Regions from separate parts of the Microbacterium sp. BG28 genome, predicted to be linked through region 3. Evidence: predicted binding sites of a transcription regulator. Region 3 holds the regulator's gene; each other region holds the start of a gene.
The links. The regulator HrcA, encoded in region 3, represses chaperone genes, less so after heat shock. The targets are predictions, from matches to a motif close to TTNGCACTCGNNNNNNNCGAGTGCNAA.
Positions count from the first base shown of each region.

Region 1: SK224_RS02040 (Hsp20/alpha crystallin family protein) is a predicted target of HrcA. The motif match lies at 1,494-1,520, and genes of this name have one in related genera.
Region 2: groES (co-chaperone GroES) is a predicted target of HrcA. The motif match lies at 1,381-1,407, and genes of this name have one in related genera.

Region 1 is NZ_JAXCHA010000001.1:401,071-404,341, forward strand. Features, by position in the region: gene SK224_RS02030 (helix-turn-helix transcriptional regulator) at 1-459, shown strand, start outside; gene SK224_RS02035 (hypothetical protein) at 456-764, shown strand; gene SK224_RS02040 (Hsp20/alpha crystallin family protein) at 973-1,410, opposite strand; gene SK224_RS02045 (hypothetical protein) at 1,570-2,544, shown strand; gene SK224_RS02050 (long-chain-fatty-acid--CoA ligase) at 2,546-3,271, opposite strand, start outside.
Region 2 is NZ_JAXCHA010000003.1:577,832-581,102, reverse strand. Features, by position in the region: gene rarD (EamA family transporter RarD) at 1-904, opposite strand, end outside; gene groES (co-chaperone GroES) at 996-1,292, opposite strand; gene SK224_RS13840 (THUMP-like domain-containing protein) at 1,434-2,621, shown strand; gene SK224_RS13835 (hypothetical protein) at 2,622-2,855, opposite strand; gene SK224_RS13830 (hypothetical protein) at 2,907-3,271, opposite strand, start outside.
Region 3 is NZ_JAXCHA010000002.1:848,237-851,507, reverse strand. Features, by position in the region: gene SK224_RS10020 (carboxylesterase/lipase family protein) at 1-1,043, opposite strand, end outside; gene hrcA (heat-inducible transcriptional repressor HrcA) at 1,146-2,183, shown strand; gene dnaJ (molecular chaperone DnaJ) at 2,228-3,271, shown strand, end outside.

The sequences.
Region 1 (3,271 bases), on a different contig from region 3:
CCGCAGCCCGCGTACGTGCTCGACAGGTTCAGCACGATCGTCGCAGCGAACGAGGAGGGGATGTCGCTGTACGCCGGGCTCGCCGAGCTTCCGCCCGGGCACCGGAACACCTGCCGTTATCTGCTCACAGACCCGCGCGCCAGCCAGACATTCCTCGACTGGGAGGAACTCGCCCGCGGCGCCGTCGCCCACCTCCGCGCGGCGAACGTCGACCGCCTCGACGATCCTCGACTGGGAGATCTCGTACGCGAGCTCGGGGCGAAGAGTCCGCAGTTCGCGGCGTGGTGGGGCGGGCACATCGTCGAGCGGCGCCGGGGCGCGACCACCCGCATCCGCGGGACAGACGGTGTCGTCGTCGAACGGAGCTACGAGATCCTCCACCTGCCGGACGACGCCGTGCGGCTCACGATCTGGCTCCCGCCGGCGGCACGAGCACCCGACCTACACTCGTGCCCATGAGTGCGTTCCTCCCAGGTTCCCGCGGCACGCAGCCGTGCCCCAACTGCGGCGCCCAGGTCGCGCAGTCGGACCGGTACCCTGAGTATCTCTGCGACGAGTGCGAAGCTCGCGCCGTGGATGCGGACGGCGCCCGCGTCACCGGATCGAACGCCTCCTTCGGCGGCGGCTTCGTCCTGCACTGGCCGGACGGCGAGCACGAGTCCCTCCCGTGCGCCTCGGCGCGGGTGTGGGTCGACGGACGTGAGTGGGAGTACTCCGAGGCGCGCTTCGGCGGGGTGCTGATTACCCCCGTCCGCGACCGCTAACCCGACAGTCGGCTATGCGTCAGCAAAGAATCACGAAAAGGTAACGGAAACCTCTTCCCCTCCGTTATCTCACCGTTATAGAGTGCTCGCACGGTAGTTGTTTTGCTGTGGCAGCTACCGACATGTGATTGCAGGACACTCTTGGTGCAAAGGGACAAGGGCCGGTCGGAAGCCTCTCCGACCGGCCCTTACTGCTGTCCGCGATGCGTCAGCTCTGCGACTCCGAGACCTGCAGCGCGGGGGCGTCGTCACCCGTCACGATCTCGACCTTGCGCGGCTTGGCCTTCTCGCTGACGGGGATCGTGACACTCAGCACGCCGTTGCGGTAGCTCGCCGAGATCTTCTCGGTGTCGAGCCCCTGGCCGAGGCTCAACTGACGCAGGAACGTGCCCGACGTCCGCTCCCGCGTGATCCAGGTGACTCCATCACCCGCCGACAGTGTGCGCTCGGCACGGATGGTGAGCAGCTGACCGTCGATGTCGACGTCGACCGATCCGGGATCGATGCCCGGCAGGTCGGCGGTGAGGACGTAGTGGTCACCGTCGCGGTAGAGGTCCATCGGCATCTGCCGAGGGCCGCGCCGCGCGGTGTCGAAGAACGTGTTCGCCATGCGCTCCAGGTCACGGAGCGAGTCGTATGCAGCCATAGTCGTCTCCTCTCGAGCGGGATCGGATGCGGGATCCGACCCGTAGTCCCTAAGTTGAGCCCCCTTGGCTCAACAATCACAGATTAGCACTCTCGCATGGAGAGTGCTAGTTCTCACAGGGCCCTCCAGAGCGCTTCTGCGACCTCATAGAATCGGCGGGTGAACGACCCCGCCGAGGCGGCGAGACGGCCGCCTCTGCTGCGGAGGATCGCCCTGAATCCGCTGGTCTGGGCGGTCGCCTGCATCCTGGCGGCACTGCCCGGATACCGCACCGATGGCGGATTCTTCTCGTACCTGATGTCGATCATCGCGGGGGCACTGAGCGGGATCTGGTTCGTGAACCTCACGGTGCGCATGCCGCATCCGACCGGCGCGATCGTCCACCTGCTCGTGGCCGTCGCGCTCGCACCGGCCCTGTACGCGTCGATCGAGCTGGTTCCGCACCTGCTGGCCCCCGGCGCGCCACGCGCGGTCTACACGGGAGTGCTCTTCGCGCTGCCGCCCGCCGCCGGGTGGGTCTGGATCACGCTGCTCAACCGCGTCATCAACCTCCTACCGGGCAAGACCCGAGCACAGCCGCGGGTACCGCTCGCCTGGGAGAACGACGGCGATGCGGTCATCGTCCGCTTCCGGGCGATCCCGATGCGGATGCGGGAGCTCACCGTGTGGATGGTCGCCACCATCGTCGTGACGGGGGCGGTCGTCACGACGGCGCTCATCATGTTCAGCACCATCGTCGAGCGACTCGGACCCCGCCTGCTGATCCTCGCGCTCGGGGCGCTCTTCGCCTTCCCGGCCTACCTCATCGTCACCGCGCTGTTGCGCAGACGCTCGGTCGAGGCGAGCGTGCGCGTATCACGCGACCGGATGTGGATCACGGCAGGTGAGGCGACACACGCGCTTCGGCTGAGCGAGATCGAGCGGCTGCGATGGGGCACCACGAGCGACTACGCGCGACTCGAGGTCACCGCGCCCGGCGTCGACCTGGCACTGCTGGTGGGCATCGCGAAGCAGGCCAAGGGCATCGCATCCGAGCTTCCTCCGCTGCCTGCGCGCACCCTTCGTCTCGCCGAGACGGAAGGGCTCGCGAAGTCCGCCTCGCGCCGCGGTCTGGTGACCCTCTCGCGCGCCTGACTCAGCGGGACGACAGGCGCTCGCGGACGACCCGGCGCAGCACCTTGCCGATCTGCGACCGCGGCAGATCCTTCACCTCCACGATCCGCTTGGGCACCTTGTACGAGGTGATGTGCGTGCGCGCGAAGTCTCGCAGCGCGGACGCGTCGAAGACCGCGCCCTCGCGGGTGACGATCGCGGCCACCACATCCTCTCCACCCGAAGGGCGCGGGATGCCGACGACGGCCGCCTCTGCCACATCCGGATGCAGCAGCAGTACCTGCTCGACCTCGGTCGGGCTGACGTTGAAGCCACCGGTGATGATGAGCTCCTTGACGCGGTCGATGACGGTGACGAAGCCGTCCTCGCTGACCGTCACGATGTCACCGGTGCGCAGCCAGCCTCCCGGAAGCAACACGGCCGCCGTCTCGTCGGGCTGCTGCCAATAACCCTGGAACACCTGCGGCCCGCGGATGAGCAGCTCCCCCGCCTCTCCGGCCGGACGGTCGACGCGAGGGTCGTCGGGGTCGACGACCCGGATCTCGGTGCTCGGGAAAGGCACACCCACCGTGCCGGGGCGCCGCGATGGCCCGATCGGGTTGCCGAGTGCGACCGGCGAGGTCTCGGTCATGCCGTAGCCCTCCACGAGAAGTCCGCCCGTCGCCTCCTCCCAACGCGTCACCGTGGGCACCGGAAGGCTCGTCGCCCCGGAGATCGCGAAGCGGATGCTGGAGAGATCGACGCCCTT
Region 2 (3,271 bases), on a different contig from region 3:
TGCGCGCTCGACGCGAGGCGACGATCGAATCCGCACTGAGCAGGATCAGAGCCGCCCACACGAGCGCGAAGCCCGCCCAGCGTCCTGCCGTCATCGGCTCGTCCAGCACCCACCATCCGATGAGGAACTGCAGCACCGGCGCGACGAACTGGACGATACCCAGCAGCGTCAACGGCGCCCGGCGCGCCCCTGCGGCGAACAGCAGCAGCGGAACGGCCGTCACGACCCCCGCCAGCGCCAGGGCCACCGTGGTGCCCACCCCGGCGGACGCGAAGCCCAGCCCGGTCGTCAGCGCCACCACGACCAGCTGCACGAGGGCGAGAGGGGTGAGCCAGAGCGACTCCAGGGTCAGCCCGCTGACCGCATCCACGGATGGGCCGATCTTCTTCTTCACGAGTCCGTAGAAGCCGAACGAGAACGCGAGGATGAGGGCGATCCACGGCATGGCGCCGTACCCGATCACGATCACGACGACCGCGGCGGTGGCGAGTCCGATCGCGACCCACTGCGTCGGACGCAGCCGCTCGCGAAGCACGAGCACGCCCAGCAGGACCGTGACGATCGGGTTGATGAAGTAGCCGAGGCTCGTCTCGATGACGTGGCCGCTGAGCGTGCCGATCAGATAGGTCTGCCAGTTGACGTAGATCAGGATGCCGGCGAGCACCGTGAGGGCGACGAGCCGACCCTGGCGCAGGATCGCAGCGAGACGTCGCCACGAGCGCGTCACCGCGATCAGGAGCGCGCAGAAGACGAGCGACAGCAGGATGCGCCACGCCACGATCTCGAACGCGCCCACGGGCGCGAGCAGCAGGAAGTACAGCGGCAGTACGCCCCACAACAGATATGCGGAGAAGGCGTACAGGCCGCCGGCGAGACCCTGCTCGGTGGGAGTGCGTGGATTCACCGACCCAGCCTAGAACCGTGGCGCGGGTGGGGGCGCGCCCGCAACGAACGAAGCCCCCGACCGAACGGCCGGGGGCTTCGAGCAGGCGATGTCAGCGAACGACGACCGCGAGCACGTCGCGCGCGGAGAGCACGAGGTACTCGTCAGCACCGAACTTGACCTCGGTGCCGCCGTACTTGCTGTAGATCACGCGGTCGCCGACGGCGACGTCGAGCGGAACACGGTTGCCGTTGTCGTCGATGCGGCCGGGGCCCACGGCCACGACCTCGCCCTCCTGGGGCTTCTCCTTGGCGGTGTCGGGGATGACCAGGCCACTAGCGGTGGTCTGCTCGGCCTCGACCTGCTGGATGACGATGCGGTCCTCGAGCGGCTTGATGGAAACCGACACGGTCTACCTCTTCTTTCTCGCTTCGTGAAACGGAAGACTCAGTTAGCACCCTCACACCGAGAGTGCTAATAGCAAGTCTAGAGGCGTCCTGGCACTCGTGCAACGCGAGTGCCAACACGACGTCGCACCTAGGCTGGAGCGATGGAGATGAGCGAGCTACGCGCCCTTCTCACCCCCGAGGGCCTGCGCCTGCTGGATGAGACGGGCCCGATCGAGTCGACGGCAGCGGTCGCCGCGGCCGTGAGCAGGCTCCGCGCCGCAGGACACGGGCCCGACCTCGTCTCGGCCGTCGTCGGTCAGGCGCGGCTCCGCTCCCGCGCCGCGGCGAAGTTCGGACCGTTCGCCGGGCGGATGCTCTTCACTCCCGCGGGCCTCGAGCAGGCCACGCGCCTCAGTGTGGCGGCCCGCCATGCCGGTCGATTCCGGGATGCGGGACGCCGCCGGATCGCGGATCTCGGATGCGGCATCGGCGGCGATGCCCTGGGGTTCGCAGCCCTCGGACTCGAGGTCACCGCCGTAGACGCCGACGAGCCGACCGCGGCGGTCGCCGCGTACAACCTGGCGCCTTTCGCCGACACGGTCACGGTCTCGCACGCCCGCGCGGAGGATGTCGACCTCACCGACCGGGATGCGGTATGGCTCGACCCCGCCAGGCGCCCGGTCGGCGGCGCTCACAACGATCGCCTGCGGGCCGACGAGTACAGCCCCGCGCTCAGCTGGGCATTCGAGGTCGCCGAGCGCATCCCGACCGGCATCAAGCTCGGTCCCGGCTTCGATCGCGGCAACATCCCCGACGATGTCGAGGCGCAGTGGATCAGTGTGGACGGATCCACGATCGAGCTCGTGATCTTCTCCCGGGAGCTCGCCCGCGAGGGCGTCCGGCGTGCAGCGCTCGTCGTCCGCGGCGACGAGGTGCACGAGCTCACGTCCGGCCACGACGCCGAGGACGTCGCCCCCCGCCCGCTCGGCGCGTTCCTGCACGAGCCCGACGGCGCCGTCATCCGCTCCCGCCTGATCGGCGACGTCGCCCGGTCGCTGGATGCGGGCACTCTGGACGAACACATCGCCTACCTCACCTCGGACCAGCCGGTCACGAGCCCGTTCGTGCAGAGCTTCCGCGTGCGCGAGCAGCTGCCCGCCGACGAGAAGAAGCTCGCCAAGGCGCTCCGTGAGCGCGGCATCGGCACGCTCGAGATCAAGAAACGCGGCGTCGACGTGGACCCGGCCACGCTGCGCACCCGACTCAAGCTCACAGGCGACGCGTCGGCCACGCTGCTGTTGACGCGGATCGGCGACAAGCGGACGGCGATCCTCGCGGACCGCGTCTGATCAGCCCTCGCCGACGGCCGCGCGTCGTCGGAACACGGTCGCCGCGCAGACGAACGCGGCGGCGGCTGCGATCACGATCCCGCCCGCCGCGACGACCGCCACCGCCCCCAGCAGCGCATTGCCTGCGAGGAACGCCGACACGGCGAGGAACACCGCGCTCGGCACCAGCATGCAGGCCAGAACCCCGGCCGTCACGACGACCACAGGGTTGATTCGTCCCCACTCGATCCCCATGTCTGCGAACCTATCAAGCCGGCTCGGATCGGGGAGCGCTCTCTCCGGGAATCAGCCGATCCATCCCGATTGGATGCCCGCGTACATGAGCCATCCCGCACTGTAGAGCAACGAGAGCGCACCGAGCGCGACCCCCCACGCCGCGATCGGGCGGCTCTCCACGCGCCCGCGCAACGACATGAGCCCGAGCACGACCGCGCCGATGCCGATCGGGAAGCCCCAGCCGACCACGATGGCGACGACCAGGGCGACCACCGCGAAACCGAGGGAGAGCGTCGCGAAGTTCGCGGGCGACGCCGCATCCGTCGTCGGCAGGGTCGCGGTCGTCGCCGGGAACTCCTCATGCTGCGCGACCTGCGCCCGCACATCCACGGGCGCCGTGGGCGGGCGCGTGAAGCCGCCGCGGTGCATGCCCG
Region 3 (3,271 bases):
TCTCCCGCTGAGGCGTTGGGGAACGCCGCTCGGTACGCGCGCCAGACGCCGCGCGGAAGACGCTTCGCGAGAGCGAGGAGGGCGTACGTGCGCCGCGAGAGCTTCGCGAGCGCCTCGGGCGGATACCAGAGGCGGTACTCATCGGTGTTGGTGCCGATGAGTACCGGAACGTCGGCATCGAGGAGCGCGAGCCGAGGATTCTCGGGCAGCGTCGTCGGATCGACGGTGGCGTTGTATCCCGGCGCCGCCTTGAGAAGGGTCGATGCCGCCGAGAGCTCGTCCCTCGCCGCGACGAGACGCTCCGGCGGCATCCGGCGGAACTCCTCGGCGGTGGCGGGGATTCCGAGCCGGCGAGCGATGTCGCGCGCCGGACGGGCGGCGCGCTCCGGCGTCGCGGTGTCCAGCGGCCCCGACTCGATGATCGCCCCCGCGATGAGCGGACGCAGGTCCGCGCGGGCCAGAAGCGCGGCGACGACGGCGCCGCCGGCAGACTCGCCGAAGATCGTGATCCGCGAGGGGTCGCCCCCGAAGCGGGCGATGTTTCGGTGGGTCCACCGCAGTGCTTCGGCAGCATCCGCCAGTCCGATGTTCCGCGGGGCGTCGGGCAGGACCGAGAACCCCTCGGCGCCCAGACGGTAGTTCGCCGAGACGAAGACGACGCCGTCGCGGGCGAAGGGGGTGCCGTCGTACGTGCTGATCGCCGCCGTGCCGCGCTCGAGCGCTCCACCGTGGAACCAGAGCATGACCGCGGCGCCGTCCGCATCCGCCGGTCGCCACACGTTGACCGTCAGGATGTCGTCGCCGGGAATGAGGGTCGAGGGGAGGAGCTTGCCGATCTCGCCCGGGTAGGGCGACTGCGGCGATGTGGGCCCGAACGCCGTGGCGTCTCGCACGCCCTCCCAGGCCGCGACGGGCTCGGGCAGAGTGAATCGCCGTGCTCCGACCGGAGGTTCCGCGTAAGGGATGCCGAGGTAGCGCTCGATCCCCTCGAAGCGGGTCCCGGAAACGGCTCCGGTCTCGGTGTGGACGACGGGATGCGACATGCGACCTCCTCTCGAGAGTCTACGGGTGGCCCTCCGGCGACTTCCCTCGTGAGCGCGCTAGAATTGGCACTCCCAGACCTCGAGTGCCAGGAGGGAGTGCGCATGGTCAGCGATCGGGGACTCGACGTGCTTCGGGCGATCGTCCAGGACTACGTCGAGACGCGCGAACCCGTCGGCAGCAAGTCGATCGTCGAACGCCATTCTTTCGGCGTGTCCGCGGCGACGATCCGCAACGACATGGCACTGCTCGAGGATGAGGAGCTCATCACCGCACCGCACACCTCGTCCGGCCGTGTGCCGACCGACAAGGGCTACCGCGTCTTCGTCAACCACCTCGCCGAGCTCCGCCCGCTCACGAGTGCCCAGCGCTCGGCGATCACGGCGTTCCTCGGGGCTCCGGCAGACCTCGACGACATGCTCGGGCGCACGGTTCGCGCTCTGACCCAGCTCACCGGTCAGGTCGCCCTCGTGCAGTACCCGTCGTTCGAGCGCGCGAGCATCACGCACGTCGAACTCGTCCACCTCGGCGGCTCGCGTCTGGTCGTCGTGCTCGTCACCGACACCGGTCGGGTGTCGCAGCGTCTGATGGCGGGGCCCGAGCCGCTCGAGGAGACGGATGTGGCGACGCTCCGCGTGCAGGTCTCGGTCCTCGTGACCGGGCGACCCGTGCGCGAGGGCACGCAACGCGTTGCGCAGGCGCTGGCCGAGACGTTGACCGACAGCCGAGCCGACCGCGCCCTCGGCGCCCTCCTGCGCACCGTCGGCGAGGAGCTCGACGAGTTCCGGCAGGACCGACTGGTCATGGCGGGAACCGCCAACCTCGCCCGGGCCGAAGGTGACTTCCGCGGCAGCATCTACCCGCTGCTGGAAGCCATCGAGGAACAGGTCACGCTGCTACGTCTGATGGGCGAGATGGTGGCCGACGAGCAGGGGCTCGCCGCATCTATCGGACGCGAGAACGAGGCGTTCGGACTCGTCGAGGCGTCGGTCGTGGCCAGCGATTACGACACCACCGGGGGGCAGGCGCGCGTGGGCGTGCTCGGACCCACTCGGATGGACTACTCCAGCAACCTCGCGGCCGTCCGTGCCGTGGCTCACTACCTGGGCCGTCTGCTGGAAGAAGACGAACGCGCGCGCTGAGCGCGTGCGAGACGATTCCGCGGTATGCGGACGGGAAGGCTGAAGTGGCAGACCACTACGAAGTACTCGGGGTGCCTCGCGACGCATCGCAGGACGACATCAAGAAGGCGTACCGCAAGCTCGCGCGCCAGCTGCATCCCGATGTGAACCCCGGTGAGGATGCGGCAGAGCGCTTCAAGCTCGTCACGCACGCCTACGACGTGCTGAGCGACAGCGAGCAGCGTCGCCGGTACGACATGGGCGGCGACAGCGGCGGGTTCGGCGGCGCGCAGGGCTTCGGCGGGTTCAGCGACATCTTCGACACGTTCTTCGGCGGCGGCGGTGCGGGACGGGTGCGCCCGCGTTCGCGCACCGAACGCGGCCAGGACGCCCTCGTTCGCGTCACGCTGGAGCTGCGGGAGGTGATCTTCGGCGCCCATCGCGACATCGAGGTGGACACCGCCGTGCTGTGCGAGACGTGCGAGGGCGGGTGCTGCCAGCCCGGGACGTCGCCGGTCACGTGCGACATCTGCCACGGCAGCGGCCACGTGCAGCGGACGGTCCGGAGCCTGCTGGGCAACGTCGTCACCAACCAGCCGTGCGCGACGTGCCAGGGATACGGCACCACCATCCCGTACCCGTGCGCGACGTGCCAGGGGCAGGGTCGGGTGCGTGCGCGCCGTACGGTCTCGGTCGACATCCCCGCGGGCGTGGAGACGGGCCTGCGGCTGCAGCTTCCCGGCTCGGGCGAAGTGGGTCCGGCGGGCGGCCCCCACGGCGACCTGTATCTGGAGATCACGGTGGCCGCCGACGAGGTCTTCAGTCGCGACGGCGACGACCTGCTCGCGACACTCGACGTCTCGATGCCCGACGCGATCCTCGGCACCACCACCAGGATCGAGGCGCTGGACGGCCCGGTCGATCTCGAGCTGCGTGCCGGAGTCCAGGCCGGCGACGTGCTGACGATCAAGGGACGCGGCATCACGCCGCTTCGCGGCAATCAGCGCGGCGACCTGAGGATCGGGGTACACGTGGTCACCCCGACCCGCCTCGATCACAAGGAACGGGCTCTCATCGAGGAGTTCGCCAAGAAGACGAAGGCGCCGGCT